3 regions of the Endozoicomonas sp. ALD068 genome follow, and region 2 is predicted to be linked to each of the others. Evidence: predicted binding sites of a transcription regulator. Region 2 holds the regulator's gene; each other region holds the start of a gene.
The links. Region 2 encodes FliA, which starts transcription of late flagellar genes. Its sites were predicted from a motif close to CTAAAGTTNNNNNNNNNNCNGCCGATA; they were not measured.
Positions count from the first base shown of each region.

Region 1: the regulator FliA is predicted to act here: its motif matches at 5,473-5,499, upstream of fliD (flagellar filament capping protein FliD).
Region 3: the regulator FliA is predicted to act here: its motif matches at 7,530-7,556, upstream of flgM (flagellar biosynthesis anti-sigma factor FlgM).

Region 1 covers NZ_JBLYNU010000004.1:6,749,279-6,760,125, reverse strand. The annotation lists gene ACO6V5_RS24465 (flagellar motor protein MotB) at 1-267, opposite strand, end outside; gene motA (flagellar motor stator protein MotA) at 264-1,115, opposite strand; gene ACO6V5_RS24455 (sigma-70 family RNA polymerase sigma factor) at 1,120-1,854, opposite strand; gene ACO6V5_RS24450 (flagellar basal body-associated FliL family protein) at 1,871-2,383, opposite strand; gene ACO6V5_RS24445 (flagellar hook-length control protein FliK) at 2,414-3,661, opposite strand; gene fliS (flagellar export chaperone FliS) at 3,675-4,076, opposite strand; gene fliD (flagellar filament capping protein FliD) at 4,091-5,440, opposite strand; gene ACO6V5_RS24430 (flagellin) at 5,593-6,396, opposite strand; gene ACO6V5_RS24425 (flagellar biosynthetic protein FliQ) at 6,651-6,920, shown strand; gene fliR (flagellar biosynthetic protein FliR) at 6,920-7,693, shown strand; gene flhB (flagellar biosynthesis protein FlhB) at 7,704-8,855, shown strand; gene flhA (flagellar biosynthesis protein FlhA) at 8,852-10,847, shown strand, end outside.
Region 2 covers NZ_JBLYNU010000004.1:3,076,112-3,086,958, forward strand. The annotation lists partial or broken gene napA (nitrate reductase catalytic subunit NapA) at 1-1,869, shown strand, start outside; gene ACO6V5_RS10285 (hypothetical protein) at 2,173-3,063, shown strand; gene ACO6V5_RS10290 (NapC/NirT family cytochrome c) at 3,166-3,432, shown strand; gene ACO6V5_RS10295 (hypothetical protein) at 3,700-5,697, shown strand; gene ACO6V5_RS10300 (rhodanese-like domain-containing protein) at 5,783-6,220, opposite strand; gene ACO6V5_RS10305 (RNA polymerase sigma factor FliA) at 6,570-7,316, opposite strand; gene ACO6V5_RS10310 (MinD/ParA family ATP-binding protein) at 7,319-8,128, opposite strand; gene ACO6V5_RS10315 (sigma-54 dependent transcriptional regulator) at 8,845-10,302, opposite strand; gene ACO6V5_RS10320 (helix-turn-helix domain-containing protein) at 10,668-10,847, shown strand, end outside.
Region 3 covers NZ_JBLYNU010000004.1:6,729,346-6,740,192, forward strand. The annotation lists gene flgE (flagellar hook protein FlgE) at 1-1,100, shown strand, start outside; gene flgF (flagellar basal-body rod protein FlgF) at 1,100-1,834, shown strand; gene flgG (flagellar basal-body rod protein FlgG) at 1,875-2,660, shown strand; gene ACO6V5_RS24315 (flagellar basal body L-ring protein FlgH) at 2,684-3,424, shown strand; gene ACO6V5_RS24320 (flagellar basal body P-ring protein FlgI) at 3,436-4,554, shown strand; gene ACO6V5_RS24325 (rod-binding protein) at 4,582-4,914, shown strand; gene flgK (flagellar hook-associated protein FlgK) at 4,929-6,560, shown strand; gene flgL (flagellar hook-associated protein FlgL) at 6,582-7,490, shown strand; gene flgM (flagellar biosynthesis anti-sigma factor FlgM) at 7,594-7,902, shown strand; gene flgN (flagellar export chaperone FlgN) at 7,874-8,383, shown strand; gene ACO6V5_RS24350 (OmpA family protein) at 8,389-9,282, shown strand; gene fliE (flagellar hook-basal body complex protein FliE) at 9,381-9,701, shown strand; gene fliF (flagellar basal-body MS-ring/collar protein FliF) at 9,716-10,847, shown strand, end outside.

The sequences.
Region 1 (10,847 bases), 3.7 Mb from region 2:
TCTGGGAATATTCACCAAAGTATTCATTCCCCCAAAATTAATGGGCTTGGAACTGCTTGGATGGCGGAATGAGCCCGGATCTTCAAAATAGGTGGCAATGGCTTTCTTCTGTTCCTTGTCCGTGGCGCTCATGATCCAGAGCAAAAGAAACAAAGCCATCATGGCAATGGCAAAATCAGCAAAGGCTACTTTCCATGAACCGCCATGATGTCCATCACCATGACCGCCATGTTTCTTTTTAATGACAATGACATGATCTTTACTCATGAGCCGTCCAGCAACTCTTCCAGTTCACTAAAAGTGGGGCGTTTGTCCGCAAAAAGCATTTTCCTGCCGGAATCCACTGAAACAACAGGAGGAAAACCGGACTTGTTACTGCCCAGCCCCACCCTGATGCAATGAAATGCTCTAATCTCCTGATCGATTGAGTGACCAATGGCCGTTGCACAGGGTCCTACTAATCCGTAGGCCATAAATATGCCAAGAAAAGTACCTGTCAGAGCCGCAGCAATCAATCGGCCCAGTTGATCCATTGGGCCATCTATCGCACCCATAGTAATAACGATACCCAGTACTGCCGCGAGAATACCGAAACCCGGCAATGCATCAGAAATCAGCTGCAGAGCATCCGCCGGACGCATCATTTCTGACTCCATGGATTCAATTTCTTCCTCAATAATGGTTTCGTATTCGTGGGGCTCAATGCCGTCTACCAGTGACAACCTGAGGTTTTCAGTAATGAAGTTATAGATATGAGGGGTCTTCATTATCAGAGGGTATTTGGAAAAAACATCGCTGTTTTCAGGGTTTTCTATATGCTCTTCAAGCGCCTTGGTCCCTCCCTTTTTTTTCGCCATATTGAACAACGTATACAAAAGAGAGAGCAGCTCATCAAAATATTCACGATTAAAACCTGAATTATTGACGGTATAAACCAAATGTCGCCCGGCCGCTTTGACAACATTCGTTGGGTTGGCAATCATAAACGCCCCCAAGGCGCCACCACCAATCATCACTATTTCTGCTGGCTGCCAGATAGCCCTCATTTCACCACCCGCAGCCATAAAGCCACCAAAGATGCAGCCTAGCTGGATAAGCAGCCCCAAGATTTTCATAACACTATTCCCTGTTCCATTCTTCCAGCAGCGAGCGCAGTCTTAGAACAGCCTGACGGTGTAACTGACAAATACGGGCCTCCGTCAGATCCAGAGCTTCTCCAATTTCTTTCATATTCAGTTCATGAACATAATAGAGATTCATCAAATGTTGCTCTCGTTCCGGTAACTCCTTTAAAGCATTTGCCAGGGCCCTGCTGCGCTCCCCTCCCATGGCAACCACTTCTATAGAGTCATCCTGATTAACCTCTATGATTTTGCTGTCAGCCTCACCCTGCATCAGCCCATCCAGACTCAGCAGATTGTCGGAATTACTGCTCTGCAACATGCGGTGGTATCGCTCAAGGCTGACACCAAGCTCTTTTGCAATTTCTGACTCGGACGGAGCCCGTCCCAGCTTTGTATTAAGCGTCTGAATTGCCTTCCTGATCTTCTGTCCGTGTTCCCGATCTGTTCTGCTGCGCCAGTCCCACTGTCGTAACTCATCAATCACTGCGCCTCGAATCCGGGTTTTGGCAAACTGTTCAAAGGGGACTTTGCGGCCCGGATCGTAACGACTGGCAGCATCCAGAAGCCCCATCATCCCGGCTTGCAAGAGATCATCCCGGGAAATGTTACTACCCAGACTACTGGCCAGATGCAGCACAATCTTTTTGACCAGAGACAAGTGCTGTTTAACCAGAACATCCCGCTGATTTCCTGCCTGTTGGCGATAAGCGTCAAGTCCTTTTTGCTGCATCTCAGCCACTAAGTTGCTACTGGATCACAAGATCCGTAATCAGACAGTCATCCACCCTTGCTCCCACCCTCTCTTTCTCGAGCAGGGCATTGACTCTTGCCAGCGTTTCAGCACGGATAATCTCTGTAACTCCCCCGGCTTTAACCTCTTCAAACGAGAGTGAGCCCAGATAGTTGATGACTTCATTACGAATAAGAGGCCGGTAGGCTTCCAGTGTTGCGATCACGGTTTCATCCCGTACCATCAATGACTGTTTTATCTGCATATATCGAGGTCGGGCATCACTTTTGAGAGTGATAATAAATGGCTCAAGCACCATAAAACTGGGTGGTCCCAATGCTGCAGCTTGCGGTTGCGGCTGCTGTTGCTGTTGCTGTTCCTGTTGCTGCGGCGGATTCATCATTGTCATTGCCACAAAAGCGCCACCACCCGCCAGCAACAGCACCAGAAGAATAATGATGATGATTAATAACTTGCCGTGGCCTGAATTTTTGTTTTCAGAGTCACTGCCTTCTTTTTCATCTGCCATGAGTCCAGAAACTCCTTTTCCGATGATCTGTTAAACGAAATGATCCAATAATCTGCCGCCATGAAGCCTGAATTGTTCCTGGGCGCTCTGATAACCATTTGATTCAAGACAACCATCGGCGGTGGGCAGATATTCTGAAGATTGTTCCGACGTATCAGCGTCTTTCTGGCTACCCACATCCACTGACATTTGCCCCAGAGTCAGTGATTCACTATTAAGAGCTTCCCGCAGGCGATCTCCGTGAAGCAGCAGCAAGTCTCTGGCAGCGGGTGTTGCTGTTATCACCTGAAGGCTGACAGCGTCTCTGTCAACGCTAACCGTCAGCGTTACACGACCCAATTCCGGTGGGTCTAACCGAAACTCCATTTTCTGCTCACCCTGCTTAATCATTTGCACCACTGTCTGCCCGAAGGGTCGCTGAGCTACTTCAGGTTGCAGGAAAGGTTGCTTAACTGTGGCTGACTGGGCTGCTGATGATGGCTCAGTCATCTGAATGGAAACAGGCTGTTGGGAGGTTTGAGGCGTCTGATTAACGATGGCCTGTATTGACTCGGTCTGCTGTACCAGCGCAGGCGCTGTTTTTAAAGTAACCTTCCGTTCCACTTCGAAATTGAACAGAGACAGCGGAGCTGGAATTTCTTTTGATCCATGGTGATTTTTTATCTCCGGCGCTTTGGCTTCTGTCTGGATCTGATCCGGTTTCAGAGTGATTTCCGGCTTAAATTTTCCTGTCTGGTGATCGACTTCCTCTACCAGATTAACATCCGTTAATGGTTTTTGAGTCTGAGACACCCACTGAGTATTAACCGGAGTCAGAGAGACCTCTGATTCCTGTGGTCGAACAGGCAGGCGGAGTTTTTCAGATTTTCCGGGCATTGACAGATTTAAATCAGGCCGTTCAGTAACCCCTACTGTTAAAGAGGTACTTTTTATTTCTACGGCGGACTGTTCAGGTTTTGCTTCTCTGGTCAGTATCGGTAAGCTGGTGACGGGAATATGCTTTGTCAGCTCTGAAACGTCAGGGTTTGCCAAGGGTAAATCTGTTTTTGCCTGCCCATCAACAGGTATCAACCCTGCAGCCAGAAGCTCCGGAGAGACTAACTCTGTGGATGCAGATTCTATTGAGGAAAACTGTTGAAGAACAGTTTCAAATGTCAACTCAGAAGAAGTAGTAACTGTCTCAGCAGCCGCCATGACCTGCGGTTGAGCACCATCAACCGATGGCGCTGAACTCGATAGAGATAACAACGAAAAAACTGGCAGAGCCTGGTTTTCCATTCAAACCGCTCCGTTACTGAATAGTGGCAATCGCAGCTTGAGGAAGGGAAATATGGGCCCAGGCTTCCTGTATTTCTTTTAGCAGCCCCATAACTTCACTGATAGCAGTCAAATCATTTTTTGCATTGGCCTCAGTTAAACGTCTGATGCAATAGAGATATAACGATTGGAGATTTCCGGCCAAGTCACCACCTCTTTCAAAATCCAGAGACTGTTCCAGCACCAGCAGAATTTCGATAGACAGGGAGAGGCGATCAGACTTGTTGGTCAGATCCTTTCGCTCAATGTGGTGGCTTGCTTTAGCCAGATTGTCCATCAGTTTGGTAAACAACACACCCACCAGCTGAACAGAATCAGACGCTTCTACACCCGCTTTTTCCTGTTGCTGATAAGCACCCAGACCTTTTTTCTTCATGACCCTCTCCATGATCAGGAATTATTGTTATTCAGACTATTCAGACTGCTGGTGATCCAGTCACTGGTTCCACTCAGTGAGGCCAGAATACTTTCCATCGCCAGGAACTGATTCTGGTAATAGCTGCGGGTCCGCTCCAGTCTCAGCTCCAGTGCCGCACGATCATCTTCAATATCACTCAAGCCCTCTTCAATCCTGTCCTCTCGACTGTCAAGCGTTCCGCTACTTTCAAGGTGGGGAGTGAGAACGGCTGCCATTTGATTCATTAAGCCATCTTCACCAGCCAGTACCTGCGCCAATTCATCAAAGTTGTTAATCAGGGCGTCATCCAGACTATCGTTATCCAGGGTTATTGAGCCGTCTTCGGTAGTCGTCAGACCCAATTGCCCGAGTGTTCTGAATGTGTCACCGTCTTCACCATATAAAGAACTAATGACACTTCTCAACTGACCCTCAATAGCCCGGGTCTGGCTATCACCATTGAGAGGCCCCGCTGAAACACCGTTGAAATCTGTGAGAGTATCAAGGGTAGACTTAACATTGTTCCAGGCATCCACAAACTCCTGCATGGACTCTTTCAGGCTGTCTTTGTCTACGGAGATATTCACGGTAACCGGATCTGTGCTGACGGCTTTCAGATTGAGCGTGACGCCATCAATAAGGTTTTCCAGTTGGTTATCTTCGGAAGTAATAGTGATTGCAGAGGCTCCTGCACCAAACCGGATACTGGCATCCACTGCCACCTGTAAATCGGTAAAGGAACCCAGGGTTGCTGAGCCACCGGAAAGGCCACTGAAGTCACTCGTTATGGTGTTTGCTGCTCCGGATTTCTCACTAGTCAGCATCAGACGTTGCTGACCGTTTTCATTAATAATCGCTGCCTGAACCCCGGTGTTATCGGCTGCGCTGTTTATAGCATCGCGTAAATTAGTCAGGCTTTCTGAACCCGGTTCGACCGTAACGGAGAAGCTTTCACCGTTAACCGAGAGATTGACCGTTCCGGAACCAATAGTGGCATCTGTAGCGATAGCTGCGGATACAGTCTGGTGGCGAGTCGCCAGCTGATCCACATAAAACTGATAACTGCCTTCCCCGGCGCTGCTGGAAGCGGTTGCGCTCAGAACGGACTCATTACTGACACTGACGGCTCTGGGACTGAATTTACTGATGCTGTTCAGGCTTTCTACCTGAGTATTAAAATCATTCAGTGCAGACTTTAGCGTCCCGACGGCAGACAGTTCTACATTAAAGGCCTCCTCTCTGCGGGCATAACGGTTTTCACTGGGAGCACGCTCGGCCTCCACCAAAGTGTCAACAATGGAGTTAACATCCAGCCCTGAATAGATGCCACTTAAACTGAACATAATCAGCCTCTGATTAATGCCTGCTTTTATTCAGTCGGCACCGCTTTGAGAAACATAACCGAATAACAGACAGCTCTATAAAAAATGGGAGCTCACTGGCTCCCACAAAGACCATCAGCATTAAAGCTGACTGAATGTTACCTCTCCAGCGATTAACGCAGCAGAGACAGAATGTTCTGAGGGATCGCGTTAGCCTGAGCCAACACAGCAGTACCGGCCTGTTGCATAACCTGATACTTACTCAGATTCGCTGTTTCTGAAGCAAAATCAGTATCCACGATACGGCTTCTGGAAGCACTCAGATTTTCACGGATATTTGAAAGGTTATTGACGGTAGTGCTCAGTCGGTTTTGGGATGCACCCAGACTGGCTCGAACAGCGTCATAAGCAGCAATATCCACATCCAATGCACCCACTGCTGTTTGAGCGGTAGCGGCATCGGTAAAGGTAACAGCGGTCAGCGCAACGGCAGTAAAGTTAAGGTCTATGTTATTGGTGGTAGCATCGGTATAGTCAACTGCAATTTCGACGGTACCTGCGCCAAGAACGGTTGTCCCGTTAAACTCAGTCGTTGCGGCAATACGGCCAATCTCAGCCAGTTGAGCATCGTATTCGGCTTGCAGGGCGGTAACATCAGCAGCCTCATAGGTACCACTTGACGCCTGCAAAGCCAGATCCCTCATACGCAGCAAAGAGTTAGTGATCTCGCTCATAGCACCTTCAGCAGTCTGGGCCATGGAGATGCCATCGTTGGCATTACGGATAGCGACACCAAGTCCACCAATTTGTGCAGCCATTTTATTCGCAATCTGCAAACCGGCAGCATCATCCTTAGCACTGTTAATACGCATACCAGAAGACAGACGCTGCATGGCGGTCTGAAGACCTGCCTCGGTCTTACTCAGATTACGCTGAGCATTCTGAGAGAAGATATTGGTATTTACGGTCATTGCCATTTTACTAATTCCTATTCATGGTTTTACTCGCTTAATAACTTCAACGTACTGCCTGTTGATAAGTACCACTCGGGAAGGCTTCTGGATTTATTAAATAGACTTGCCATTCTTTTAAGTCGTTTTTAAAGTAAAAAAATGTTTTTATATATCTATTGCGAATTCATTTTAGAAAACTATGCTCTTGGTTAATTTCTTCGGGTTGCAGTCTGTTTTGCAAAGTTGCGAAACAACCTGAACTATTCAGAGGAAACCCCATGACACCGGAAGTTGTGGCAGACCTTTTTCGTGATGCGCTGACCCTCATTGTTCTGATGGTATCGGTGATTGTGATGCCCGGACTGCTGGTGGGTCTGGTGGTCAGCACACTGCAGGCAGCGACTCAAATCAATGAGCAAACCCTCAGTTTCCTGCCCCGTCTGCTGGCAACACTGGTCACTATAGGCATGACGGGCCCCTGGCTGATTCAGGAATTTATGGATCTGTTTCTCCGGCTGTATGAATTTATTCCTGAGATGCTGGCCTGATGGGAACCTTTACCTTCTCTGAAGTGGTGGGCTGGATTGGTCAGTACCTCTGGCCGTTTTTTCGTATCGGAGCCCTCTTTCTGGCAATGCCCATTATCAGCAGTCAGGTAGTGGCACCCAGAATCCGGGTAATTCTGGCGATGGCCATCACTATTATTGTGGCCCCCATGCTGCCTGCGGTACCCGCAGTAGAGCCACTGTCGGGTGAAGCCCTTCTGATCACTGCACAACAGCTGGCTGTCGGGCTTTTAATGGCGATGGTACTGCAAATCTATTTCGCTATTTTCACCTCCGCCGGACAAATGCTCTCCCTGCAGATGGGTCTGGGTATGGCGGTCATGTTTGATCCGATGAACGGCGCCCAGATTCCGGTAATCAGCCAGGTATTCCAACTGCTGAGCTTTCTGATGTTTCTGGCATTTGATGGGCATCTGGTCGTCATTTCTATTGTTGTGGAGAGCTTTAATACCATTCCCATTGCGCCTTTTTCTATTCGCCAACTGGATATTGACCGGCTTCCCGCCATGGGCGGCTGGATGTTTGCCAGCGCACTGCTGATGGTTCTTCCCGCCATTGTTGCATTATTAATTGTCACTTTTACCTTTGGTGTAATGAACCGCTCGGCGCCGCAATTCAATATTTTCAGTCTGGGCTTTCCTCTGACCATGCTGGCAGGCATTTTTATTCTGATGCTGATCAGTTCCACCCTGAACGGTGTCTTCACACGATTTACCCGGACTGTTCTGGACATTCTACGATCGCTGGTTCTTTAGGAGTTTTCAGATGGCAGAAGAATCACAGACTGGCGAACGCTCAGAAGAACCCTCCGAACGAAAACTTCAGAAGAGCCGTGACGAAGGCCAGGTTCCCCGATCCCGGGAACTGGTCACCTTTGCTTTGCTGGCTTCAACCCTGGTTGCTTTATGGCTCAGTGGTGGATTAATTCGCGACCAGCTGTTTCAGGTTATGTACAAAAGCTTCAGGTTTGAAAAAGACGTATTGCGTCAGGAAAGCTGGCTGACGGATCACCTGATCGTCAGCATTACTCAGGGGTTCTCCGGCCTGCTGCCCTTTATGCTGATTGTCATTCTGGCCTCAATAGCCGCTTCAGCGGCTTTAGGAGGCTGGATATTCTCAAATAAACAGATACGACCCAAGGCTGAGCGCATCAGTTTTCTCAAAGGCATTAAACGCATGTTTTCTGCCAACTCCATGATTGAGTTGTTAAAGTCCATTGCCAAAATCTCGCTGCTGGCTTTTTCCCTCTGGCTCATTAATCAATGGTTCTTTCGGGATGTGCTCTGGCTCAACCGGCTGCCGATATTTCAAGCAGTTTCAGAGGGCCTCAGCCACCTTACCATGGCCATCACCATTCTAGTCAGTGCCCTGCTGTTGATCTGTTTTATTGATGTACCTTTCCAAAGATGGAACCACATGAAAAAACTGCGCATGACACACAAGGAAATGCGTGATGAAATGAAAGAGTCTGAAGGTCAGCCAGAGCTTCGTTCAAGACTGCGGGAGAAGCAACAGGAAATTGCGGGTCGCAGAATGATGCAGGCCGTTCCTTCGGCGGATGTCATTATCACCAACCCAACTCACTTTGCAGTGGCTCTGAAATATGATCTGGACAAGGCCAGAGCGCCCTATGTCGTAGCAAAAGGCGTTGACAGAGTAGCCCTGCGTATCTGCGCTGTGGCACGGGAATACAATAAGCCGGTGGTACAGTCACCCACGTTAACCCGGGTGATTTATCATACGACACAGTTAAATCAGGAAATTGCCGACGACCTGTTTTTGGCCGTTGCCCAGGTTTTGGCTTACGTCCATCATCTGAATGACTTTCAGGCCGGACGCAGAAGCAAGGCACCCGATTTACCAACACCGGAAGTCCCCAGCGCCTTCCGGGAAAAATGGGATAAGAAGAGACAATGATCAAGGAAGCTCAACGTCTGCTATACATGATGTCGCCCAAAAGCGGCAACCTGAATATCGGGATTCCGCTGATCGTTCTGATGACGCTCGGTATGGTTACACTGCCGATGCCGCCTTTTATGCTGGATGTATTCTTTACCTTCAACATCGCACTGTCTCTGCTCATCCTGTTGGTTAGCATTTACACACTTCGACCTCTTGAATTTGCGGTGTTTCCAACCATCCTGCTGGTTTCCACTTTGTTGCGCCTTGCCCTGAACGTGGCATCAACCCGGGTGGTTCTTCTGAATGGACATACTGGCAATGGCGCTGCCGGAAAGGTGATTCAATCCTTTGGTGAGGTTGTTATTGGCAACAGTTACGTTGTTGGTCTGGTGGTGTTCTTTATTCTGGTGATTATCAACTTTGTCGTGGTCACCAAGGGTGCTGGTCGTATTTCTGAGGTGACCGCCCGCTTCACTCTCGATGCCCTGCCAGGCAAGCAGATGTCCATTGATGCAGACCTCAATGCCGGCGTTATTGATCAGCAGGAAGCGCACGACCGCCGGGAAAGTGTACGCCGGGAGGCAGACTTCTATGGCTCAATGGATGGTGCCAGTAAGTTTGTCCGGGGTGATGCTGTGGCCGGCCTGCTTATTCTTGCCATCAATATCATAGGTGGAATGCTGATAGGCACCATTGGCCAGGGGTTATCTGCCGGGGAAGCCTTTGCTGTTTATTCTCTTCTGACGATTGGTGATGGTCTGGTGGCCCAGATTCCTTCGCTGCTGCTCTCCACCTCTGCGGCTATCATGGTAACCCGTGTTTCTGAATCTGCGGATGTAGGGCATCAGGTTTCCGAACAGATGTTCTCTTCTCCGAAAGCGTTGGGCCTCACAGCCATGATTTTAATGGTGATAGGCATTGTTCCCGGTATGCCCCATGTCCCCTTTCTCAGTCTGGGCCTGATCGTGGCGTTTCTGGCCTGGTGGACCACCAACAAACATCAGAAGGATGAACCCGAATCCAGCCACTCTGCAGCCAATACAGAAGATGTCAGTGAGTCATCACCCTGGTCCTGGGGAGATATTCCGCCAGTGGATACCCTGGGGCTTGAACTGGGTTATAAACTCATTCCTCTGGCAGATGAAAATCAGGGCGCTCAACTACTCACTCAGCTAAAAGGCATTCGCAAAACCCAATCCCGGGAGCTGGGCTTTCTCATTCCCAGCGTGCATGTGAAAGATAACCTGAACCTGAAACCTGATAGTTACAATATACTGCTCAAGGGTGTCATTGTTGCCGAAGGACAGATTGAGCCCATGCGTTTATTGGCGATCAATCCCGGTGAAGTATTTGGTGAGATAAATGGTATTGCAACTTCAGAGCCTGCTTACGGACTGGAAGCACTCTGGATTGAAACCTCAGAGCGGGAACATGCCGTCGGACTGGGCTACACGGTAGTCGACGCTGCTACGGTTATCGCTACACACCTTAATAAAATTATTGATGAACACGCCAGTGAGCTGCTTGGGCATGATGAAGTAGTGCAACTGCTGGATAAGCTGACTCACTATTCCCCCAAACTGGCTGAAGATCTTATTCCCAAGAAGCTGTCCATGAGTGTGTTTTCCCGAATACTCAGAGATTTGCTGACCGAAGATGTCTCTGTCAGTGATATTCAAACCATTGCCAGCACCCTGCTGGAGTCGTCTGAACGGATTACAGAACCACACTTATTGACCTCTGAAGTTCGAATTGCCCTGCGTCGCAGCATTATCCAGAACCTGGTAGGCAACACCTCTGAAATACCGGTTGTCACCATGAGCTCAGAGCTGGAGCAGGTCATTATGCAAAGTTACCAACAAGCTCGTCAGAGTAACGACTTCTCCCCTGACACACTGCCACTTGAACCCCGAATTGCGGAGCAACTTCAAGTTCAAATGCCAGAAGTCTCTGCCAACCTTGCTGCTGAAGGAAAAGTGCCTGTCATGCTTGTCAATGCATCATTGC
Region 2 (10,847 bases):
TTCGACAAAAATGGTGACTTCACTCCGATCTCCTGGGATCAGGCGTTCGATATCATGGCGGAAAAATGGAAGGCGGCCATAGCCAAAACCCGTAATTCCGATGAGATGCCCCCCGTGGGCATGTTCGGCTCTGGTCAATGGACTGTCTGGGAAGGTTACGCAGCCTCCAAGCTAATGAAAGCCGGTTTCCGTTCCAACCACATCGATCCTAATGCACGACACTGCATGGCTTCTGCGGTGGTAGGCTTTATGCGTACCTTTGGTATTGATGAGCCCATGGGTTGTTATGACGACTTTGAACATGCCGATGCGTTTGTACTCTGGGGCTCCAACATGGCCGAGATGCACCCGGTACTCTGGTCAAGGCTGGTTGACCGTCGTCTATCCAACCCCCATGTCAAAGTAGCGGTAATGTCCACTTTTAAGCACCGCTCCTTTGAACTGGCCGACCAGCCCATCATCTTCAACCCTCAGTCTGACCTGGCTATTTGTAACTACATCGCCAACTACATCATCCAGAACGGCAAGGTCAACCAGGACTTTGTTAAGAAGCATACCGTTTTCCGCAAAGGTGTAACGGATATTGGCTATGGCCTGCGCCCGGATCACGAGCTGGAAAAGAAAGCCAAAAACCCGGGAAATGGCGGCACAACACCTCTCGACTTTGATGGCTTTGCAGAGTTTGTCAGCGAATACACGGCTGAAAAAGTCTCAAAACTGTCTGGCGTCTCCGAAACACAGCTGGAAGAGCTGGCGAAACTCTATGCTGACCCCGACACCAGGGTGATGTCCCTCTGGACCATGGGCGTAAACCAGCATACCCGTGGTGTCTGGATGAACAACATCATCTACAACCTGCACCTGCTGACCGGAAAGATTTCCCAGCCGGGTAACAGTCCATTCTCTCTGACCGGCCAGCCATCTGCCTGCGGTACCGCCAGAGAAGTCGGTACTTTTGCTCATCGTCTGCCTGCGGACATGGTCGTAGTTAACAAAGCCCATAGAGACTAAGCCGAGAAAATCTGGAAACTGCCTGAAGGCACCCTTCCTGCCAAACCGGGTTTCCACGCCGTATTGCAAAACCGGATGCTCAAAGACGGCAAACTCAATGCTTATTGGGTCATGTGCAACAACAACGCCCAGACAGCTCCGAACCTGAACCATGAAACACTGCCCGGCTACAGAAATCCTGACAATTTCATCGTGGTTTCTGACCCTTACCCAACCCTGACCGGACAAATTGCCGATCTGATTCTGCCAACCGCCATGTGGGTCGAGAAAGAAGGTGCTTACGGAAACGCAGAACGTCGTACCCAGTTCTGGTATCAGCAGGTAAAAGCTCCTGCCGAAGCCAAATCCGACCTGTGGCAGCTGATGGAATTCTCCAGGCGTTTCAAGGTTGAGGAAGTCTGGTCAGACGCCCTGTTGGCAAAGCACCCACAATATCGTGGCAAGACCCTGTTTGATGTTCTGTATGCCAACGGACAGGTTGACCGGTTCAAACTGGATGAGATTCCTGAAGACCGATTGAACGACGACGCCCGAGCTTTGGGTTTTTATGCCCAGAAGGGTCTGTTTGAAGAATACGCCACCTTCGGTCGTGGCAAAGCTCACGATCTGGCGGACTTTGAGCGTTATCACCAGGAGCGAGGCTTGCGCTGGCCTGTAGTGGATGATCAGGAAACCCTCTGGCGTTTCAAGGAAGGCTCTGACCCTTATGCCAAAGCGGGCAGTGACTTCGACTTCTATGGCAAGCCCGATGGCAAAGCCTGGATTTTTGCCCTGCCCTACGAACCACCCCATGACGCTTCGGACGAAGAGTTCGACCTTTGGTTGTCCACCGGTCGTGTTTTGAAACAACGCTGCTGAGAGTGAAAGACAGCATGTTCGACAAGAACAGTAAATTCGGCCAGAAGTCTGATGCCTTACCGCAGGTTTGAAAGCAAAATACTCATGGAGGAGAGTTATCCGGCTCTGAAAAGAAAATTAATGGAACTTATTTATAGTTGAACGATCAAACAAGTAATAAACTTAACTCTATTATCAGACTCGGAGGCACATGCAATTAACCTCTGGAATTTTGCAAGCTATGCTAGCTCACACTCCATCTGATGAAAGAGCAATCAGGAAATCCAGTTCTGCCAATATTCATTGACCAATGGAGGTGTAACCATGCACATCAGTAACACAATTAAGACCAACCCACCCAGCTCTCCTGCAGACTGGCAAACTGCAACAACTGAAACAGTCAAAGCCTTTGCCCGGGAAGTTGCTGCATATCCAGGAAAAACCTACCTGCCAGAATCTAAAAATGGATCCTTCAGTCATAATCCATTCTGGCAACATAAGGGTCAATTCAGGTTTACTCCTACTCTGAAAACACCATCCCATATTGGAGTGGTATATAGGGGCGATTCGAGGCCTCCGGAAACCATTTTCAAAACGGGATTTAATCGAAAATCAGATGATTCGGACTCTATTAACGATAATGATTTCCTTGAAGCTCTGCTCAGTACAAAATTAAGTGGCCATAAACTAGCGTATCAACCAATCTTTAGTAACTACCAATTGGTGAATGACTCAGCAAACAAGATCATCTGCACTAGCCGCAACATCGCAGTTGCAACCTGGTTCCCAATGTTTTTATCGCAGAATCAGCCTGACTCGCCTGTGCTTTACATTCCTGAGCCTGGAGAGGAAGACAGCACCTATGTTTATCAGTGTTATGTCAATACCGGTATCGACATGTGCAAAACAGCTGCAGATCTGAAGGGACCTGGGCTACGCACTACTTCTATCAAATCTGCTGAAGAAGTAATCACGACACGCATACCACCTGAACATGTAGTGAGTGCATGGCCGGTTAAACGAACGGTATTTAATGCTGGGCCTTATTATATATTTGGTTTAAAAACCAGAATTCAGGAAAAAATAGTAAACCCTGACATTGATCAATGTGTAAAAACATATACAGCAGCATTTCTGCCACCTTTGGATCCAGTAAATCGCACCCATTCAATTTCATTAAACGCAAGTGCAATATTTAAAATAGCTCCTGACTGACAGGATGATGAGCCGAAAGGCATTCAGGGGCAGGTCTTTCTTCTTGATTCGACCCAGGAAGAAAGGCCCATCCCGGTTTTCTTTTCGTCGGTAGCCAGAGGCATCCAAACAGGCAAGGTAGACACCCCGGTGAAGTTTGAAGCCCATCGAAAGGCAATGGCTGAGCGGGAATGGGCTCGCATGGAAGCCAATGATTCTCAGGAGTGCCGTAACTGCCATACCCAGGAATCTATGGAACTGTCTGAACAATCACTTTTGGCGGTTAAAAACCATACCGCTGCAGAGAAAAACGGTGAAACCTGCATTCAGTGTCACAAGGGTATTGCCCATAAGCTACCTGACATGACCGGTGTGCCAGGTTGGGAGTAGCTACCCACTGGTACTGCCCTCACACAGGCTTCGGAGTTCCGTCAGGGAAATACCGGAGCCTGTCCACATGAAAACAATGAGCAGGTAATCGTTTGATTATCGGTGCAGGCTGACAGTCTCTGTTTTTTTATGAACTGACGTTCAGGATCATTCATTAAAAAAGAATCAAACAAAGGAACTTTTCTGAAATCAGCCAGTCTATATCTTCATTAGTCAAAACTCTCTTGTTTGGCCTGACCCGACATACACATATTAAGGAGAATTACGATGTCACTCCCTGTTTCCGGTCACAGCACCTTAATCCACGGAAGATTTGGCTATGCACCAGAACAATCCACAAAATCAGACAAGAAAAAACAATGGGGTCGCCGGAAAGTAAGAAAAAACACCCTTCCCAAAGAAACCACAAAGAAACAAACGGCTGCAGTCCGTGGTAAACATTTTTCTGATATGTCGATAACAGAGCGCTTCGTTTTTGCTCTTGGTCTTTTTTCAGGCTTGCAGTCAGTGCATGCACTAAGCAATGGAAGAAGTAACGTTTGTAGCATGGCTTCCCTGGCAAAAGCTGAACTCAACACTTGCCCAAAAACTGGCCTTACAGACTGGGTCACAAAGTTAGAGAAAACAGGCGGAAAAGATGATGCGAAGGCAGTGTGCCTGGCAGATAAGTGCTCAGCCCCCACAGAAATAATTCACAAAAAAAGAACAGCGCCTAAAAGAGAAGTTCAGTCTCAGTCCTGTCACCAACCAAGCCTGATGGAGCAGATCGGTCCTGAGAATAGAATGACCGGGGTTTATAAAAAATCAGATGAGACCGGCATAGTGCTTGGTATTCAGAACCCTGAATCGGTTCCTGTAATGAAAAAATATAAAGACCTTGTCCGTTTGGAGTCCAAGACATTACAATTAAAAAAGATTCTGGAACAGACTAACAACTACATCCATATACACAACAATGATTTCGGAATGCTTGTTTTTGATGAGAAGCGACTCACTGTTCTTAAGAAATATGAGTACTTCCCTCTAAGCCCCTGTATGAAAAATCTGCTCGATGAACTCGATAGCTACGATACGGCATTAAAACAAATTTTCATGTATCAGAAAGAATCCGGAGATTACAAAGCCTATGCTAGAGAACTGGACCACTTAATAAAAGGACGCAATACTGTATTTGTGAGCTTGTTACAATCATTAAAAAGCAAACTTGATGATTTAGAAAGACAGACATCAACTGCATTAAAAGTTAATAGTGATCACAAAAAAGAGGATATCCTGCAGCACAGAAAATACATTAATTCCCAGATTAGAAAATCTGCAGCCATTCTTAGCCCTGTAGAAATAAAAAAAATGTTCCAACAATGCATAAAGGATCGTCAAGCATGCCTCAACGAGCACAAGCGGACTGAAGCCAGGGAGCTTGCTGAAAGAGTAAGAGCCAGGAGAGAAGCAAACAACAACAGCTTTACTATGAAGCTCTTTAATTTAGCGTCTGTAGCTTCCTATACATTTTACCTTCTGTGCATGTTAGGTTCTACACTTGCATTGGTGCCTTTACCGAAAAAAATAACCCGTTACTTCGCCTACAGAAAGAAAATAGACACTAGTCGTTTGTTAGAAAAAATAATCAGAACCGAGAAAAAGAAGATGCCAGTGGACATCAAAAAATCTATGGATAAGTGCGATAACGCTCAAGACTTAGCGTTTTCAACCAAAACCAACGTCAATTACCCCGACGACTGGAAGCAGCCGTATTTACCCTTCTATCATGACTTAACACAGATCAAGAAAAAAAAACGCCCTAAAAAAAGTCGAAGTATTGGGGCAATAGCCAGGAAACTCAAGGATATCATTATGCCGAAGGACCAGTTGCCTGCGAGGCCGTGGAAAGAGGATATACCGATAGACAACCAATACATCAGACCTATTTACAGAAGAGGCTTTACCCCGTCAAGTAAAGATACGGGTAAAAAAAACATTGTTGCCTATGCCTATTTTGACGCTTCATCAGATGCAATCAAAAGCACAATATCCGATAATGCCCTTAAAAAAATGCAAAGCATTCACGAAACAGGCCGGTATGCAGCCCATGAAGAAGGCGCTACAGGCTACAAATGCTTTAAATATAAGAGCGAGCCATTATGGGAGTTTAAAGTGGCTGGAGATGAACGGGTTTACGGCTTAACGATTCAGGCAAATGAAGAAGGGAGACATGCGGGTGTCGCTCCACTGGTTATATTCGACACAATATTGAATAAAAAATTATAGGCATCAACTGGCTCTTGTATACCATGGGTTTCTGCAAGTTATAAAAAAAACGCCACATGACGCCTTTTTTATAACTTGAAATAACTTATTTCATCAACATGGACGAGAATGTCTGCGAATCACTCATATCATCTATCTTTTGCTTTCCTGGCTTCCAACTGATGACTTCTTCTGTTTCCAGTTCTGAATAAAGTGTTACCGGATAATCAAGTGCCAACCAGGAAAAGTAGCCGTCCCTGAAAAAGAACACTCTCTCGTAACCCCAGAGTGCGGCAAGGTAACTCGCTATCGCTCCCCTCATGTGATACGTGCTGTTTCCGTAGATGACAATAGGCGTCTTTTTATCCAAAGTGCCAGGCTTGAACAGCTGTCTGAAGCCCGCCCTTAAATCCAGACTTTGAGACCGGTCAATATGCCCCCATTCCCACTGCTGATATGGTCTCACATCTATAAATAAAGCCCCCAACTCATGAAGGCGCTTGGCCTGATGAGTGTTAATGGTAACAACGTTCTTGATATTCACTGGCGCTTCCTGTGCAGACAGGAAGCAGGAGGTAAGGGCCAGAAAGCACCCTGCGAGATAAGAATTCCATTTCATATTAATACAGGTCCGTTATAAGACTACTTAATAAAAACTACTTTATAAAAAAGTATATGGAGTAAGGACCTGCGTACTTGGAATAATAGGAAGCTAAAAGCTTGCTGCTCACTGCCAGAGAGCATATAGAGTGAAAAAATACCGTTTACTCTACAAATCATTCATTCCAGCCACAGGGTTTGGAGAAGCAATGACCCTGGATAGAAACAAAAAATGCTTGCTTTAGAGCTTGGGGACCCTATACCCACGAGTCCCCCTCGGGTACACTGGTGGTTTAACCTAACCAGTTATGGAGCTTGGCTCTTAATCTGACGGCTGCCTGAGAGTGAATCTGGCTGACCCTGGACTCACTGACGCCCAGAACCTTACCAATTTCCTTGAGATTCATCTCCTCATCGTAATAAAGCATCAGGACCAGCTTTTCCCGCTCAGGTAACTTCTCTAAAGCTTCTACCAGGGCATACTTGAACTTCTCTTCCTGAATATCGGCTGATGGACCTCTATCTCCAGAGCGAGCCTGCATTCTGGACTCTTCGCTGTCGAACAGTTCTTCAAAACTGAACAGTCGGCAACCACGAAGGTCACTGAGAATGGTGTAGAACTCATCCAGATTGACTTCCAGCTCCTTGGCCACTTCGAAGTCTCTGGCATCTCTTCCAAGGCGGGCTTCAACCTTCTGAATCGCCTCAGTCACTCTGCGACTGTTTCTGTAAACGGATCTTGGCCCCCAGTCACCTTTTCGGATTTCATCCAGCATGGCACCACGGATACGAATGCCCGCAAATGTTTCGAAACTGGCACCTTTACTGGCATCGTACTTTGAGGCCGCTTCCAGCAGACCGATCATGCCTGATTGAACCAGGTCATCGATCTGAACGCTGGCCGGCATCCTCGCGGCCAGATGATTCGCAATTCTTTTTACCAGAGCCTTATGAGTTTCAACCATTTCGGTCTGAATCAGTTTCTGACTCTTTTCCTGATTGGCTTGAGTTGCCTGCACTCCCTGTGCTGTAGCATCCATGCTTATACCCTCTCTTTTATTCTTGTTGGCAAGAAGAATTCGATACGACCTCTTGGCGGTGTTACTGGTATCGCCATCATCTGATGTGCAATACGCAAAATGGCTTTCGAAGCCCGGCAATCCGGATTTACCTGCAGAAGTGCCTGCTGACGGGTGAGTGATTCTGCGACAGCCTTGTCGAATGGAATCGCCCCCAGATAACGGAGAATAATTTCTACTTCATCATTCAGATAGGATTGCAACCTTTCAAACTGGTTCGATCCATACCGACGGTTATTAACGGCGTTGACAATCACTCCAAAACGACGGACACCGTATATTCGGTAAAGCACACGGATCATTCTCACAGCATCGAGCAGTGACACAACTTCCTGATTGATGACGATGAGAATTTCTCCCGCAGCCTGAATAAGAGCTACATTGTCCGGAGCTAATCCAGGTGCGGTATCAATGACCAGGGTATCAAGAGTTGGAGCCAGTGACTCCAGACTTTCTATCATTCGGACAGCATGACCGGTTTCTACGGTCTCCCTCCAGATAGGTTCCCCTTTTGGCGACAGCACCTTCAGACCCGAGGGCCCATCCTGAATAAAACTGGAAAAAGAGTCGTTGGCATCGAAGTGGGCCACATCCAGCTTCTTCTCGAGCCCAAGGCTTATTCCAACATCGGGGACAGCCAGGTTTCCATCCATTAAAACCACACGTCTTCCGTTGTTTGTGAGAGCCAGTGCGAGATTGACTGCAACTAATGTTTTACCTACTCCACCCTTACACCCCGCAACTGCAATAATCTGTTTTGTTGATGAGTTCATGGCTTTCAGCTTCTTTTCAGTGATTACTGCATAAAATCTGGAATCAAAAACGTTTTTTCTTTTTTTACTGCCTGTACTTTATTAATAACAAGAGCCGTGCCAATTTTTTAAAACGCCTGTTTTTCACTCATGGTCACATAGCTGACGTGACATCATTTTGACCAGTTCCAGCCTAAAGATCATAACCTACTGTTTTTATTGAGATTTATTTTTACCGGTCGAATTTCCGTCATGTTACTTTTTTGACAGAGTCAAAATCGATCTAAAAAGAAGACATCAAACGTCGTTTCATTGAAAAATAAAAAGAAAGTTATTTGACAGTGTCATTTTATAGTGACGAATTACTGTCGCATAATATTTTCCAGAGGGATATAAAGTGTTACTTAATTGACAAAATAAATTCCGAAACTGAGAGATTTAAAAAACGACAAAATAAAGTTAATTTCCAATGTTGGATAAAAACACTTTATCCAGAGATAAAAAACGTCAAAAATTTTATCTTCCTACTTGTTTGATAATTGATAAAACCGACTTACTTTTAGATAAAAAAGACAGCTACCAGGTAAAAATTTTCGGGATTCTAAAAATACAAAAACGGCCTCGTCTACTTTTTTTCAAAAGCAGACGAGGCCGTCATAAAATCGAACCTGGTAAGTTAAGACAAAAAAAAATGGCTATCAGCTCACGCTGATAGCCATTTTTTTGAACCGATCTGATTAACGCATGGTCTCTTCATAACGATGAAGGCCATACTTTCTCATTTTCTCAACCAGTGTCGTCCGGCGAATCTGAAGTTTGTCAGCCGCTCTGGCCACAACGCCGTTGCAGTCACTCAGAGCTTGCTGGATCAGGCTTTTTTCCAGCCGTGTCAAAAATTCCTTCAGATTCAGGCCGCCCACAGGAAGAATCGCCAAATCATCGACTTTTCCGGTTCCTGCAGGTTGAATACTATCCGGGAACAGCTCGGCAACACCGTCATCATCAGTAATAGCTTCCATATGACGGAAATTCTGTGGCAGATCCTGAACACCTACGACACCGTAGGGATACATAATCGCCAGTCTTTCCAGCAAATTGGACATTTCCCTGACATTACCCGGCCAGTCATGACGGCATAGCGACATAATCGCAGCAGAACTCAGACGAATGGAGCCGCGACTCTGTTTTTCCATTGCACTGACCAGCTCGTTGAGAATCAGCGGAATATCTTCCGGACGATCCCTGAGAGCAGGCATTTCAATGGGGAATACATTCAGCCGGTAGTACAAGTCTTCCCTGAACTCACCGGACTCAATCATTTCAGAAAGGTTTTTATGAGTAGCCGCTATAATTCTGACGTCTACGGGAATCTGCTCGGATCCCCCCACCCTTTCAATAGTGCGCTCCTGCAAAACCCTGAGCAACTTAACCTGCATGTGCAGCGGCATATCACCAATTTCATCAAGAAACAGTGTGCCACCCTGTGCCAGTTCAAACCGCCCTTTTCTTGAGCTGACCGCACCGGTAAAAGAACCTTTCTCATGGCCAAACAGCTCACTTTCCAGCAATTCATTAGGAATAGCACCACAGTTTACCGGCACAAAAGGCATATCCCGACGATGGGAGTGGTCGTGCAGATTCCTGGCCACCAGCTCTTTGCCTGTTCCTGACTCACCGGTCACCATAACATTGACGTCACGGTCAGCCACCTGTGCCATGGAAGCGCGAACTTTGCGGACTTTATCACTTTTACCCACCAGCCCGCGGAACAGCTCTACTTGCTGATTCATACCTGTCTGATGAAGGTGGCGCCATTGTTCACGATACACCTGACCGTAATGCAGGCAAGAGAGTAACTGCGAACGATTGCAGGGCCAGTCGATACGGGCAATGACCTGTCTGCGGAGTGAGGATTGGAGGTTTTCCGGAAGGGGTTCGGCTATACGAATGACGGGGACACCGCCACTCCAGTTCTGTATGCGGGCGATCATGCCCTGCATTGAGCTTTCTGCCTGGAGAAAATCGCCAAGAAAAAGCGCACAGAATCCATCTTTGCTGGACTCGCTGATAGCATCTTCCCAGTAGGCGGAACTGACCGCCCTGGCACGATACCCCATAAATTCGATAACGGTACTTAGATCATGTCGGCGCTGTTGAGAGTCCTCTATGATCAATACCTGATCTGCTGCATCCATTGTAACGACTTTCCTTGTCATCAACGCAATGTAACAAACAGCTCTGAATAATATGAATTGCAATAAGCAAACTCTTATTCATTCATTTAAGGTCTAAAATTCTATTTCGTCAAATTTCTCGGCCACTTTAATTCATTTTTTGATTTTTTTATAAAAAATGACGTGAAATAGCCCTGTTCATCGATCGCTTGCTGGAATAACCGGAGCATTCTCTCCATAAAACCGATAGCCTGATTCTCCACTGATCGAGTTGGTATTGATGAGCTTTCAGAAGAAAATAATGAAATCATGGTTTACCTGTTACAAGAAGCTGCATAAACGGTAACATAACCACTGTCGGGTATGGGCAGCCATCAGGAATTTGAATGCTGATTATCGAAACGCTTGGAGATATTGCCGCCATGCGGGAAAGTGTGGACGTGGAGTGTAAACTGGCACAGGGGCGGGATGGCAAAGGTGCTATCCCGAAAGACATGTGGGAAACCTATAGTGCTTTTGCCAATACCCAGGGCGGCGATATTTTTCTGGGCCTTAAAGAAAAATCG
Region 3 (10,847 bases), 3.7 Mb from region 2:
ATGTTTATGCCTCTTCGATAGGTAGTGGTAATGGTCAGGTGGCAGGTGTTGAGGTGGCATCTATCAGTCAGCAGTTCTCACAGGGCAGTATCACTTCAACAGATAATGCGCTTGATATGGCGGTTAATGGTCAGGGTTTTTTTGTCGTGAATGACAATGGCCAAATGAATTACACAAGAGCCGGTTTCTTTCAGTTAGATGCCAATAATAATGTGGTCAATAATAAGGGCCTGAGGCTTCAGGGGTATTCAGCGGATGCATCAGGCAACGTACTGGCCGGTACCCAGACTGACCTGAAAATCAACCAGACCTCTATACCCGCTCAGGCAACTACCGATGTGGTGACGCTTGCCAATCTGGATGCCAGAACGGATGCCATTACGCCTGCTGTGGCAATAGACCCAACCAACCGGTCTACCTTTAATTCCACCATGGCATTTAATGTTAATGACAGTCTGGGTGGATCGCACACCGTCAGTATGTATTTTGCAAAAACTGCAGATAACGCCTGGAACATTGAATATTATTTTGATGGGCAGGGGCCGGACCTGACTCAGCCGGTCACATTTAATAACGATGGAACCCTGGCAACCCCTGTTGGCGGCGCGGTCACTCTGGGTATTCCAGCCGGGGATGCCCGGCTGTCCGGTGCTGACGCGATGAGCTTCAACATCGATTTTTCAGATTTCACTCAGTTGGGCACTGACTCATCGGTAAACCGGGTCACCCAGAATGGTTTTCCTCCGGGCTCACTCAACGGTATTCAGATTACTGCTGACGGTATTCTTCAGGCGCTTTACTCCAACGGACAAACCCAGGTTCAGGGGCAGATCGTTCTGGCCGATTTTGCTAACGACAGTGGTTTGATTCCAATAGGGGACAGCCTCTGGCAGTCAAGCTTTGCTTCAGGTAATGCTGCTTTGGGTATTCCGGGAGCGGGTGTTATGGGTTCCCTGGAGTCAGGAGCACTGGAACAATCCAATGTCGACATCTCTTTGCAACTGGTGCGTTTGATTGAGGCCCAGAGTAACTATCAGGCCAATGCCAAAACCATTGAAACCAGTAACAACCTTACTCAGGCACTGATGAATATTATCTGATGGATAAAGTTCTATATATCAGCACAGCCGGAGCCAATCTGGCCATGCAAGCCCAGCAGGTACATGCCAATAATCTGGCTAATGTCTCTACCCCCGGATTCCGCCGGGACTTTGTTAGCAGTATGGCCGTGGAAATGAAGGGTGATGGCCTTGAAGCCCGGGTGATGCCGAAAATGCGAGGACTCGGTAGTCGTTTTGCCAGCGGTGCAATGGAGACTACCGGTCGTGCAATGGATGTTGCGATCAGTGGCAGTGGCTGGTTTGCAGTCCAGGGCAGTGATGGCAATGAAGCTTATACCCGAGCCGGACAGTTAAAAATAGATGACGAAGGTAACGTACTGACCGCCCAGGGGTATGCCGTTATCGGAGATGGCGGGCCTCTTCAGTTACCGGATAATCAGTCTGTCTCCTTTGGTGTAGACGGCACGATAAGTATTGTACCTGCTGAGGGCGGCAATCCTGTTCAGGTGGGCCAGTTAAAGCTGGTGAACCCGACTATTACAGAAATTACCAAAGGCGCAGACGGGCTTTTTCGTTCGATTGAGGGTGGAGAGCTGGAGGCGGATCCGGAAGTCAGGTTACGAAGCGGTTTTCTTGAAGGCAGTAATGTTAATGCTCTGGAAGAAATGGTGTCGTTTTTAAGCCTCAGCCGACAGTTTGAGGCCCAGATGAAGCTGATGAAAACCGCTGGCGACATGGCTTCTGCAGGTGACCGTTTAGTCAGAGATCAGTAACTGACAGCAGATAACAACTTATAGCTCAGAGGATGAGTCTATGAATCCCTCATTATGGGTCAGTAAAACTGGGCTGGCTGCTCAGGAAAAGCAGATGGCCATCATTTCCAACAACCTGGCCAACGTCAATACCATCGGTTTTAAACGGGATCGGGCCAGCTTTGAAGATCTCTTTTATCACATTGGAAAACAGCCGGGGGCGCTGTCAGACCAGGACAACGAATTGCCTTCCGGCCTGCAGATAGGAACCGGCGTAAAAATTACCGGAACCCAGAAAGTGTTTACTCCCGGTAGTTATGAAACCACGAAACAGGCACTGGATGTGGCGATCATCGGGAATGGTTTTTTTCAGTTTACTCAACCTGATGGAACCGCTGCATTCTCCAGAAATGGTCAGTTTCATCTGAATGGAGATGGTCAAATAGTGAACGCCAGTGGTTTGCCCCTGGAGCCTGGCATTACCCTGCCCGCTGACGCTACCGGAATCAGTATCAGTGAAGATGGCATTGTTATGGCAACCATTCAGGGGCAGGTTGAACCGACAGAAATAGGCCAGATCACCGTTGTTAATTTTGTTAATCCGGCTGGCCTGGTGGCTCTGGGGGGGAATCTGTACCTGCAATCCAACGCCAGTGGTGATCCGGTAGAAGGCACTGCGGGTGAGGGAGGTCTGGGCTCGCTGAAACAGTTTACTCTGGAAACATCCAATGTCAGCTCAGTGGAAGAGTTGGTCAATATGATATCAGCACAACGGGCCTATGAAATGAATTCCAAGGTCATCGCAGCGGCTGATGAAATGATGCAGTTTGTTAACCAGACTCTTTAACAGGGCTGGATAGAGGGCAGGGAATGAGACTTCTGTGTTTTATAGCTATTTTTATGTTGTTGGGTTGTTCGACTGCACCCCGTCAGGGGGACACCCGATCTGCTGGTAATCAACAGCAAGTGACAGAGCGTCCTGAACCTGAAGCGGAAAAAATGGCTCTCGAAAAAGTGGCCTTTCAAAAGGGGAACTCTTACAACGAAGCTGTTTATCCCAACGGCAGTCTGTTTAATGCCAACTACGGGTATTTTATGTTCTCCGACCGTCGTGCCTATCGGTTGGGCGATATTCTTACCATCGAGCTGGAAGGTACCACGAATATCAGCATGAGTGGTTTAAGTAATGTCAACAAAAATAATGCCATCAGCATTCCTGATCCCACTCTGCTTGGTAAAAGCAGTGCATCGATTCTTGGCGGGGGCAGATCTCTGGCCTTTGAAATTCAGCCTTCCAGAACTTACGGAGGCAATACTTCCGCCAGTCGTGGTAATAGCCTGAAAGGTAATATTGCCGTGAAGGTGGTCGAGGTTTTCAACAATGGCACCCTCAGGGTCGAGGGAGAAAAATGGCTGACCATCAATTCGGGTAAAGAGCTGATCAAGATCAGCGGGCTGGTCCGGCCGGAAGATATCAAAACGGATAACAAGGTTTCGTCTGAGCGACTGGCGGAAGCAAAAATTGATTACGTGGCATTAGGCATTAACTCAGATGCCCATGAACCAGGCTGGGTGAGCAAGATGCTTAACAGTCCATGGTTTCCATTTTGACAGGGGTCATTATGTCTTCAACGCGATGGGGAATCATTTTTCTTATGCTCGTTGTGGCAGGTAATGCCAGTGCCCGTCGTTTATTGGATATGGTGGATGTTGAAGGTGTCAGAAATAATCAGCTGATTGGTTACGGTCTGGTGGTGGGGCTTGATGGCACCGGAGATAAATCAGCGTTTACCAAACAATCACTGGTGAACATGCTGAGAGAGTTTGGATTAACCATCAGCAGTTCTGATGTGAATTCAAAAAATATTGCAGCAGTCACCGTCCATGCCAGCTTGCCTCCGTTTGCCCGTCCGGGTCAGAAAATCGATGTAACCGTTTCTTCTATTGGTGATGCCAAGAGCCTCAGAGGTGGAACTCTGCTGCTGACACCGATGAAAGGTATTAATGGCGAGGTGTTTGCAGTGGCCCAGGGCAGTCTGATTGTGGGCGGAGTTTCTGCTCAGGGTTTGGCAGGAACGGCGGATGCTCCGGTCGCTGGTAGCCTTATACAGATTAACAGTACTAACGCCGGTCGCATTCCCGGAGGTGCATTGGTTGAACGTTCAGTAAAGAGCGCCTTCAACTTTGGGGAACAGCTGGTACTGAATTTAAAAGAACCCAGTTATACCAATGCTCGCAGGGTAGTGACGGCCATTAATAATCACTTTGGCCCCAAAGTCGCCAACGCCAGTAATGGTGTCTCTATTCTGGTTTCGGCTCCCAAAGACAGTAGCCAGCGGGTGGCCTTTATGTCCATGCTCGAAGGGCTGAATGTTGAAACGGCAGATCCTGCGGCACGTATTATTTTCAATTCCAGAACAGGCACTGTGGTTATGGGCGAGCATGTTCGTGTTCGTCCGGCTGCAGTCAGTCATGGCAACCTGGTCGTCAAAGTCCGGCAGGCAACTTCGGTATCACAGCCTGGTGCATTCTCTCAGGGAGGAGGCACAGAAGTCATATTAAACAGTGATGTGACAATAGAAGAGCAGAATGCCGCTATCTATATGGTTAAGGAAGGAGTCACTTTGCAGGAAGTGGTCATGGCTATTAACGGTGTCGGGGCGACACCCACAGATTTGATGTCAATTCTTGAGGCGCTCAAAGCAGCCGGGGCGTTGGAAGCCGAATTAATTGTGATTTAAATAGAATTTACGATAAGGGCGTTCGATATGGATATTGGCAGCACTCTGTCGGCTAAACATCTGGCCGGTATTTATCAGCCGGACTCCGGTCAGGGGAAAGCTCCCGAGGATTTGAAAGAAGCAGCAGAAGCCTTTGAAGCCATATTTGTTAACGAATTACTCAAGAGTATGCGCAGGGCCAATGAAGCGATGATGAGCAGCTCAGACTTGCCGACGTCGGGCAAGGATGTGCAGTTTTTTCAGTCAATGTTTGACAGCCAGATTGCCGGACATCTGGGTAAAGAAGGCGGGCTGGGTATCGCTGAGGCTTTAATAAGGCAGTTGGGTGATAAAGACGACTGGCTTGATGCTGAACCTTAATCGGGGTAGATGACATGAGTCTGACGCAGATAGGTATTTCTGGATTACAGGCCAGCCAGGCGTCGCTTAATGTCGCCAGCAATAATATTGCCAATGCCGAAACAGAAGGCTATAGCCGTCAAAGGGTTTACTGGTACCCGACTTACACTTTGCATCCGGGAATCGGTACCAAGGGAACCGGTGTTAATGCATCCAGTGTCGAGCGAATAGCCAATAGTTTTCTTACTGCCCAGATGTGGGAGAGCCAATCTCTGGCAGAAAAAACAGCCACTTTTTCAGAATACATCAATTCGCTGGACCAGTGGTTGGGCGATGACAGCACCTCTCTTACCTCAGGCCTTGAGAGTTTCTTTACGACGCTCAATGGCGCAACGGTTGATCCTTATTCCAGTGCTGCCAGGCAGGTCATACTCAGCGAAAGTAATAAACTGGCTCAGCAGTTTACGACACTGAATAACCAAATTGCGGGTCATCAGGGGCTGGTCGGGCGGCAGCTGGAGGCTGCGGTGGCAGAAGCGAATGGTTTGCTGGCAAATATTGTCGGCTTTAATGACCAGCTGAAGAAGATCAGTGCCAGTGGTGAGGCTGCTAACGAGATGTTTGACCAGCGGGATCTGGCCGTCAAAGAATTATCAAAGCTGATGGGCATCAATGTTCTGGAGCAGTCAGATGGCAGTATTAATATTTATCTGAAATCAGGGCAGCCACTGCTGGTTGGTGATCAGAGAAACAACCTGAATGTGAGCGGATCAGCCAGCAACCCTGATGGCTTTTCATTGGAGTTTGAAAGTGATTCTGCCTCTCTAAAGGTACACGGTGATCCGGGAGGCAGCATTGGTGGCATGCTGAATTACCAGAATGGCACTTTAACACAGGCTCAAAATGAGATTGGGCGCCTGGCAGTAGTCATATCATCGACGATCAATGCCCAGCTTCGACTTGGGGAAGATGTTAATGGCAACGCCGGTGTCGACCTTTTTTCTGATCTGACAAATCCTGCCAGTGGTATATTTTCCCTGGACGTTGTCTCTACCGCAGTGTCTGATATGAGAATTACGGATAGTTCCCAAGTCAAAGCCAGCGACTATGATCTGCGGGTAGATAACACCGGCAACTATGTTATTACCCGTTTGAACGACGGGGTTCAATTCAGTGGCAGCTTATCCGGTGCCGGTACCGATACCCTGAACTTTGATGGTGTTGAAATTGATATCGACGGCACCGCTACTGACCAGGCTTACCGGTTGTCACCGGTGCGTTATGGTGCCAGAGATCTTGATGCGGTTCTGACGGAACCTTTTGCTCTGGCTCTGGCAGCACCAGGTGGCGGCGTGGCCGATAATTCAAACTTGCAGACAATTATTCAGCTTCAGAATGATGCTCTGATAGAAGGGCAAAGTAGTCTGACTGAAAGCTATACCCGGTTTATTGGCGATATTGCGGTACAGACTTCTCAGGCGAAAACAGAAGCCGATGGGGGTAAAAAGCTGTTTGAGCAGGCTGAAGCGAGCCGAAATGCTTATAGCGGTGTCAATCTGGATGAAGAAGCCGCCAACCTTCTGCGCTTTCAGCAACTTTACAGTGCCAATGCTCAGGTAATTTCAGTGGCCCGGCAGACATTTGATTCATTGCTGAGAATGTTCTGATTAAAACAGGAAGCCGAAAACATGCGTATCAGCAGCATCAATTTCAATAATATTATGCTCAGGGCTATGCAGGACGGTATGGCCAGACTGGCTGTAACCACTGACCAGATGGCAAGCGGAAAGCGTATCTTGCAACCATCAGATGACTCCGTTGACACAGTAAAAATTCTTCAGATCAATAATGAATTAACGGCAATAGGACAGTATGAAGATAATATTGATTCGGCGAGGAGAATGCTGCAACAGCAAGATGTTTTGTACAGTGGAATGACTGAGCAACTGCGGCGTGCCAGAGACATTATTTTGCAGTCCAGCAACGGAACCCTGACTGATCAGGACTATGTGCCACTGGCAGAGGAGCTGGATACGGTCAGTAAGTCTCTGTTAAGCCTGGCCAATTATCAGCAGGCAGACGGGCAATATATTTTCTCCGGAACCCTGAGCACCCAGAAGCCTGTTGATGAAGTCGCTGGTGATTATTCATACTATGGCAATAATAACCTTCGCCAGGTCAATATCAGCGGCTCTGCCCAGATACCGGTTAATGAGCCGGGAGAAAATCTGTTTTTTGACCCAACCGCTACACCACCAACGGACAGTGTCTTTGATGCTCTGTCTGATGCAGTGGATGAACTGAGAAGCCCTGTGAGTTTAAACACCGTTCTTTCTGACGCATTGACATGGATTGACGACACTCTGGACAGGATAGGGATCGCCCAGACCAAGGCTGGCAGTAATCAGAGTGTGCTTGACCGGGTGGGTGAAAGCCATGCCGATATCAAACTCATGCTGGAAAAACTTCATTCATCCCTTGAAGATATTGATATGACAAAGGCTGCTACCGATCTGGCTCAGCAGCAGACCCTGCTCAATGCCAGTCAGCAGGTTTATGCCAACATCAAGCAGTTGTCTCTGTTCAATTATTTCTGACGGGCCATGGGCAAAAAAAAATCCTCATTTCAGGGGATTTTAATATTTTTTGACACCTTGCCGATTGGAGTTCTGTACCCATCACATACGAGTGGTGAAAAGGATGCCAGGAATAAATCGCACCGGGCCAAAAAAAGCGGCTAGTCCAATAGCAAGTCAGCGTGCAGTTAAGAATGATGCGAAAGCTGTCGAGCCCCCTAAAGTCAATAATGATCGTTTGCAGTTGAGCGGTGAAGCCCAGAATATTGAAGAACTGTTCCAGTCTCTGTCAGCCATAGATGAAATTGACAGTAAAAAAGTGGAAAGCATTCGGCGCGCCATTAAAAAAGGTGAGATGCCGGTCGATTATCAAGTGCTTGCCAATAAAATTCTGGAGCTTTCCGATGACTTTGATGACCACAGAAAAGAATGACAATAAAAGTGGTACCTACAACGTCTCTGCTGAAAAAAAACTGCTGGATAATATTCGAGATGCACTGGCTTTAACCCGCAAACTTGAAGCTGTTCTGAGCAAGGCCCATAACCTGATGCTGGAAAGGGATATTGCAGCTCTGGAAACTCATCTGGAAACTCAGGTCAAACTGTTGGACATGCTGCATCTGAATGCTTCCCTGCGAGAGCATTATTTGAAAGAAGCGGGGTTGTCACCGGACCCGGCAGGTATACGAACTTTTCTGCAGATTATAGCTTCTACTCCCAAGTCTGAAATCACACTGAAACAATGGCATCAACTGGAAATCACAGCAGGTCGCTGCCGCAGTTTGAATCAGGCAAACGGCAAACTGCTGAGTCGTTTGGCTGCCAGTACTAACCAGATTATTGATGTGGTTTTTTCCAGTCAGGAACCTGTGCCCTATAACCAACAGGGCATCTGCGAAAGAAAGCTGGGCTGATCAGCATGTGGTTTTCTGATGATTTGCGGCGATTTCAGAAACTGTTGATTTTTGGCCTCACGATTTTTGGCTTCTCCTTGCTGCTGCTTTCCCGATCATCAGCCAACTCAGTCAGAGAATTCCCTCAGGAACTCAGTCTCCATAAATGGGAGTTGACCACTTCCCGTTTCGAGTGTCGCATGAACAGCAAAGTGACGGGGCTGGGTAGTATCGTTTTGAATGCGGCTGCCGGAGGCATTCATTATATAACCCTGGAACCGGATTTTTTCATTAAAGAAGCCCGACATATTCGTGTTGGGGTTCAGCAATCACCCTGGCGTCATAGCCATTATCTGAACGCTCTGGGAGGTGTTGAAGCAGAGCCGGATAAACAGTTTGAAATGAGAATCAATGTTGCCCGTGTTGTGGAAGATATGCAACAGGGTCATCAGCTGGTTATTGAGATTGAGAGGGAGGCAGTTAACCCTGTTCATATTAAAATACCCGCTATGAATTTCCAAAAAACAGCAGCAACATTTTATAAATGTTATGGAGAATTGCTGGCTCTGAACTACGAACAGGCAAAAGAAACACTGTTCTATTACTCCTCTTCAGGCTCTCGTATAAGCTCTGAGCAGTTATCACATCTTGATGATCTGGCCACTTATATTCTGGTGGATAAAAGTGTAACCAATGTCGCCATTGACGCTCACACAGATTCTCGGGGTGACAGGCTGGAAAACCTTCAGCTGTCAAAAGTGCGTGCAAGCCGGATTTATAGATATTTACGATCAAAAGGTATTCCCGAACAGCGTCTTACCATGCGCTTTCATGGTGACCGCTATCCTGTCGCCACCAATGCAACTGTTGAAGGAAGAAATAAAAACCGACGGGTAAAGATTACCCTGAGCCGCCGATAAATAATTCTGACAATAAATCGTCAACTACGAAAGAGCCTGTTCTCACCAGGCACTTTTACAGAACAATATTTCACAGAACAATAGTGGATGGCGGCTCAATGGACATCAAAGGTCTTAACCCGGATTCCCTCAGTGTACTCCTGAAAAACCGACCTGCTCCGATTTTACCTTCCGCAATTGAATCTGAAGCTGTGACTACCACCGGCTTTGGCAATCTGCTGCAACAGGCCATCGAAAAGGTTAATGATCTGCAACAACATTCCAGCAGCATGATGCACAACATTGAAACCGGGGAGAGTGATGACCTCATGGGCACCATGATTGCCATGCAGAAATCCAGTATTTCCTTTCAGGCATTGATGCAGGTCCGTAATAAGGCAGTGACTGCTTACGAAGACATCATGCGTATGCAGATTTAAGGTAGAAAAATACCATGGCAGAATCAGATAAAAAGGCTGCCCCGGAGCCGACACCAGAAGAAAAAGAAGTGAAGCCTGTGTGGCGCGAAGCAGTGGACAGAGTCACCGGAGTTCTGAAAAACAATCGCAGCTATCAAGTGGTGCTGATGGTGTTGTTTGCAGTTTCTGTTGCCCTGATGTCGGTTTTCTGGCTCTGGTCACAATCTCCCGATTATCAGCCACTGTATGGCAATCAGGAACTCTATGATGTGGCCAGTGTCGTCAATGTGCTGGATCAAAACAATATTGCTTATAAGATTCACCCTGCTTCGGGTCAGGTAATGGTGGATGCCGGAAGACTCTCTGATGCCCGTATGCAGCTGGCTGTATCCGGAGTTCAGGCGAGAATGCCGGAAGGGCTGGAAACTCTGGATGGGCAGGAGATCGGTACCAGCCAGTTTGTGGAAAATGTCCGCTACCGGCGCGGTCTCGAAGGCGAGCTGGCTCAGACCATTATCAGCCTGAAACCCGTCCGCAATGCCCGAATCCATCTGGCTCTGCCCAAGCAGAGCAGCTTTATTCGCAAACAGGGAAAACCATCGGCCTCGGTGTTTGTCGATCTGTTTCCGGGGTACAGGTTGAGCAATGAGCAGATTGAAGGCATCGTGAATCTGGTGGCCGCCAGTGTCGCCAATATGAATCGCAGCGATGTTTCTGTCATTGACCAGTCCGGCAAACTGCTCTCTTCCGATATTTTACTGGGCAACAGTGCGCTCAGTGAAGCCAGTAAACAGTTGGACTTTAAGCGCCAGGTTGAGGCTCATTTTCAACAGCGCATTAGTGCCCTGCTGGAGCCACTGGTGGGTGCTGTCAACTTCAGAGCTCAAGTGAGCGCCAATGTGGATTTTGAACAGGTAGTACAGACGGTTGAGCAATATGAGCCTGGTGCTCCGGTGCTGAGAAGCGAGCAGGGAAGGGAAGTGGCAACCAGTGGGCAGGGAGCCAGAGGCATACCTGGAGCTCTCAGCAATCAGCCTCCGGAAGAAGAAGGTCAGGCTGAAGCAGAGCAAAACAATAATGTCCAGTCAGAGTTTGTCCGCAATTATGAAGTAGATAAAGTTATCAGGCAGGTGGCCAATCAGCAGGGCAGAGTACAAAAACTGAGCG